2 regions of the Cellulomonas sp. NS3 genome follow, and region 1 is predicted to be linked to the other one. Evidence: riboswitches for the same ligand, from Rfam matches in the RefSeq annotation. Region 1 holds a riboswitch; the other holds the start of a gene.
The links. A riboswitch is a leader RNA that binds a small molecule or an ion and turns the genes downstream of it on or off. The one in region 1 is predicted to bind S-adenosylmethionine.
Positions count from the first base shown of each region.

Region 2: another riboswitch for S-adenosylmethionine. It lies ahead of NXY84_RS01005 (methylenetetrahydrofolate reductase); the one in region 1 lies ahead of NXY84_RS19275 (DUF1737 domain-containing protein).

Region 1 covers NZ_CP103289.1:4,254,524-4,256,967, reverse strand. Annotated here, with positions in the region: gene NXY84_RS19285 (O-succinylhomoserine sulfhydrylase) at 1-288, opposite strand, end outside; gene NXY84_RS19280 (rhodanese-like domain-containing protein) at 285-710, opposite strand; gene NXY84_RS19275 (DUF1737 domain-containing protein) at 707-994, opposite strand; SAM riboswitch class I at 999-1,099, opposite strand; SAM riboswitch class IV at 1,218-1,333, shown strand; gene NXY84_RS19270 (aminotransferase class V-fold PLP-dependent enzyme) at 1,372-2,444, shown strand, end outside.
Region 2 covers NZ_CP103289.1:206,769-209,212, forward strand. Annotated here, with positions in the region: gene metE (5-methyltetrahydropteroyltriglutamate--homocysteine S-methyltransferase) at 1-537, opposite strand, end outside; gene NXY84_RS01005 (methylenetetrahydrofolate reductase) at 551-1,645, opposite strand; SAM riboswitch class I at 1,713-1,807, opposite strand; gene NXY84_RS01010 (histidine phosphatase family protein) at 2,004-2,444, opposite strand, start outside.

The sequences.
Region 1 (2,444 bases):
CGCCGCCTCGGCGCCGTCGAGCAGGCGCAGGCGCTCCTCGAACGTCGAGACCGTCGGGTTGGAGTAGCGCGAGTACAGGAACCGGTCGACGTCGCCGGCGAACGCCGACTCCGCCTCGCCGGCCGACCCGTACACGTACCCCTGGGTCAGGAACAGGACCTCGGACGTCTCGCCGAACTCGGTGCGCACGAGCCCGCCCCGCACGGCGAGCGTGTCGGGGCGCAGCGTGCTGCGGTCGACCGAGCGGTCGTCCCAGTCGAACGGTCCGGGCGTGCGGCGGGCGCTCACCGCTGCCGCCAGGGGAGCCCGGCGGCGCGCCAGCCGGTCGCCCCGCGCTGCCCGTCCGGGCCGACGCCACCCTCGAAGCCGTCGAGCACGTTGTACGCGGGGCCCAGGCCGGCCGCGGTGGCGAGCTTCGCGGCGCCGACCGAGCGCACGCCCGAGCGGCACAGGAACACCACGGGACGGTCGTCGCCGGGTTCGAGGCCGCTCGCGCGCAGCTCGTCCACGAACGCCGGGTTGGGCCGGCCGGTGCCGTCGACCCACTCGACGAACGCCGCCGGGCGCCCGGTGGCGGACGTGTCGGGGACGCCGATCGTCGCCCACTCGCCGTCGGTGCGGACGTCGACGAGCAGCGCGCGCTCGTCGTGCTCCAGCAGCTCCCACGCCTGCTGCGGGGTCAGGTCACCCGCGTAGCCGCCGGCGCTCATGCGGGGAGCACCTGGGCGCGCGGCACGGGGACCGGGCCGGTGGTGGGCACCGGGTCGGGCAGGACGACGGCCTGCGCGACGATCACCCGGGTGCCGTCGAACGTCGCGGCCGGGCCGCCGTGCAGCACGTAGCCCTCGGCCAGCGCGGCGCTGACGCGCTCGCAGAACGAGCGGTCGTCGGGCCCGGTCAGGAGCCGGTAGCGCAGGGGCTCCGGCTCGGGGGTGCCAGTGCCGGGCTCGCCGGTGCCGCCGGTCCCGGTCGTCGGGTCGGGTGCGTCGCTCATGTCGCCTCCATCGGTCCTGGCGGTAGCACCCTGTTCCAGGCACGTGGTGCCTGCGGGTTGCTGCGGCGTCGTCGAGCCAGATCTCTCGGCCGCTCTGGATGGTGACGGCGATCGTAGGCTCACGTCCGGCCGCGGTCCAAGCCTCGACCCCGCACGGTCCGCCATGCGAGACGCCGTGCCCACCCGTTGACACCGGCGGTCCCTCCCGGGGATTCTCGGTCCAGGTCATGAGTGCCAGCACGAAGCCCCGGCTTGCTGGCCGGCAACCCTCCTCCGCGGTGGGGTGCCCCGGGTGACGACCTGGCCGTGCCGCCGATCGGCGGACGGCAAGCGCGGGGTCCTCACCACGGGTCCCCACCGACCTGTCGAGGAGCACCATGTCCGTGATCACCGAGGCCACCACCTGTGCGACGACGACGCCGGCGCCGCTGGACGGGATCCTGCCCGTCGTCGGCGGGGACACGCAGGTGCCGCTGCTCGACGGCACGAGCCGCACCTACGCCAACCTCGACTACGCGGCCAGCGCCCCCGCGCTCGAGGCCGTCGCGGCGCGCGTGACCGAGGTCCTGCCGCTGTACGCGTCCGTGCACCGCGGCGCCGGCTACCTGTCGCAGGTGTCCACCGCGCTGTACGAGGCGTCGCGCCAGACGATCGCGCGGTTCGTCGGCGCCCGCGCGGACGACGTCGCGATCATCACCCGGAACACGACCGACGCGCTCAACCTGCTCGCGGGCGTCGTCCCGGCCGGCGCCGACGGGACGCCGGGGCGGGTGCTCGTGCTGGACGTCGAGCACCACGCGAACCTGCTGCCGTGGGGCCAGGGCCCGGACCGCGCGTCGACCGTCGTGCCGATCGCCGGCACCGTCGCCGAGACGCTCGAGGTGCTCGCCCGCGAGCTCGCCGCGCAGCCGCACGCGCTCGTCGCGCTGACCGGGGCGTCGAACGTCACGGGGGAGGCGCTGCCGCTCGACGAGGTCGTGCGCCTCGCCCACGCCGCCGGCGCGCGGGTCGTGGTCGACGGCGCGCAGCTCGTCCCGCACCGCGGCTTCGACCTCGCCGCGACCGGGGCCGACTACGTCGCGTTCTCGGGGCACAAGACGTACGCGCCGTTCGGTGCGGGTGCGCTCGTCGGCCGGCGCGACTGGCTCGACGCGGGCGAGCCGTACCTCGCGGGCGGCGGCGCGGTGCGGGACGTGCGCGCAGACCGCACGGTCTGGCAGCCCGCACCGGCGCGGCACGAGGCCGGGTCGCCGAACGTCGTCGGCGCGATCGCGCTGGCCGAGGCCTGCGAGGTGCTCGCGGGGCTCCCCGCCGGGGCGCTCGAGGCGCATGAGGCAGCGCTGCGCGCCCGGCTCGTCGACGGCCTCGCGACGCTCGACGGCGTGCGGGTCGTGCGGATCTGGCCCGACTCCGGCGAGCCCGTCGGCGTCGTGACCTTCACGGTCGGGGA
Region 2 (2,444 bases), 730 kb from region 1:
GGTGACCGGGCCGACGAGGACCGGGCGCGTCAGGACGTCGTCGGCGAGGCCCTCGACGAACTCGCGCACGGTGCGGTCGCTCGCGTAGCGGAACTCCGTCTCCGGGCCGATCTCCGGGACGAGGTAGTGGTAGTTCGTGTCGAACCACTTGGTCATCTCGAGCGGCAGGTCCTCGCCGCGGCCGCGGGCGACCGTCGAGTAGCCCGCGAGGTCGAGGCGGCCCTCGGCGTCGACGAGGTCGGCGAAGCGGGCCGGGACGGCGCCCACGAGGTTGGTCGCGTCGAGCACCTGGTCGTAGAACGAGAACGCGCTCGGGATCGCGGGCACGTCGGTGCGCAGGCCGAGGCCGGCGAGGTGCGTGCGGGTGCGCTTGCGCAGGTCGGCGGCGACCGCCTCGACCTCCTCGGCGGACGTCTTGCCGGCCCAGAACGCCTCGATGGCCTTCTTCAGCTCGCGGCGGGGCCCGATGCGCGGGTAGCCGAGGATCGTCCCGGCGGGGAACTCGGGCAGCGCGGACGCGGGGGTGGTGCTGGTCATCGTGGGTCCTCGATCAGTTCGTGGGGGCGGGGACGGGGCTGGGTGTGCCGGCCTGCGGCCTGGGGGAGCGGTCGGGAGCTGTCGGAGCCCCGCCGCCGAGGTGTGCACCCTCGAGCAGGTCCAGCGCGGCATGGTGGGTGTTGAAGGTGTAGACGTGGACGCCCGGGGCGCCCCCGTCGAGCACGGCGTTCACGAGGTCGACGCTCACGCGGATGCCGACACGGTGGCGCTCGGCGTCGTCCTCGACCGAGCCGAGCCGCTCGAGCAGCGGCCGGGGGACCGGGACGCCGGTGAGCGCCTCGACCCGCAGGAGCCGGGCGGGGTCCGTCGTCGGGATGATGCCCGGGATGATCGGGATCGTGACGCCGGCCTCGCGCGCCTCGGCGACGAGCTCGAGGTAGCTGCCCGCGTCGAAGAAGACCTGCGTGATCGCGAAGTCGGCGCCGGCCTCCTGCTTGGCGAGCAGCGCCGCGACGTCCTGCGCCCGGGTGCTGCCCGTGCCGGCGTTGCCGCGCGGGAACGCGGCGACGGCGATCGACAGGGGCCGCACGGTCGCGCGGACCTTCTGCGCGAGGCTCGCACGGCAGCGGCGCTCCTCGATCTCGCGGAGCAGCGCGACGAGCTCGCTCGCGGTCTCGAGGCCCTCGGGGTGCGGGCGCCAGTCCGGCTGGTCGGCCGGCGGGTCGCCGCGGAGCGCGAGGAAGGACCGGACGCCCTCGTCGAGGAACTCCTCGACGACCGCGGTGACCTCGGCGCGCGAGGTCCCGACGCAGGTCAGGTGCGCGATGGGGTTGAGCGACGTCTCGCGCAGCAGGCGGCGGACGAGCCCTCGCGTGGTGTCGCGCGTCTTGCCCGACGCCCCGTAGGTCACCGAGACGAAGTCGGGGCGGGCCTCGCCGAGCGCCTGGATCGTCGCCCACAGCTTCGGGGCGGCGTCCGGGTTGCGCGGCGGGAACAGCTCGAACGACACCGTCGGCCGGTCGACCGGCGCCAGCACGTCGCGCGCACCCGGGGCCGGGCGGACCGAGTCGCCGGTGAAGGTGTCGCGCGGGGCGGGGGGTGCGTCGGGCGCGGCGTCGGGCGCGGCGTCGGTCACGGGCGCGCTCATGAGGCGGTCCGGTGCGGGGTGGCCGCCCGGGAGGGTCGCAGACACGGGGACGTGCACGTCATCGTCAACTCCATCGAACCTGGCGGAAGCACCCACACCCTCGTGAGAGGGGGGTTGCTGCGGCGTCGACGAGCCAGGACTCTCGGCCGCTCTGGATGGTGAGCCGAGCATAGGGCCGGTCCCGCATGCTGAGCAATGCCTCTCACCAACCGAGATGAGCCCGTCCACGGCTCGGCGGTCTGCCCGTGACCTGGGGCGCGCCGCCGCGAGGACGCGACCCCGTGACGTGTGCGCCGAGCGGTGCTCGTCGGGCGGCGTGCGGGTCGGCCTGGGCGGTGCGGGTCGGGCGGCGTGCGGGTCAGGCGATCGAGGCTACCGGGGTCGGCGCGCGCATCGGGCGGGCCGCCACGTGGCCCTGGCCGGCGACGTCGACCGCGACGCTCGTCAGGCGCGCCGACCCGTCGGGCTCGATCTGGACGGTGGAGACCGACGCGTTGGGCAGCGGGACGAGGCCGACCTCGTCGACCGTCGCGAGGTACGCGCCGAGCGCGAGCCCGTGCCCGACGACGAGGACGTGCCCGCCGTCGTCGTGCTGCGCGGCGATGCGGGCGAACACGTCCCGGGTCCGGTGCATGAACTCGGCCCCGGGCTCCCCGCCGGGCAGCCCCGGGTGCCGGCCTGCGAGGACCTCCGTGACGAGCTCGGGCCACGAGACGACCTCGTCGAGCACCCCTTCGTGCTTCCGCTCGTAGATGCCGAAGCTGTACTCGAGCAGCCCGGGATCGGTGCGCAGGCGGAC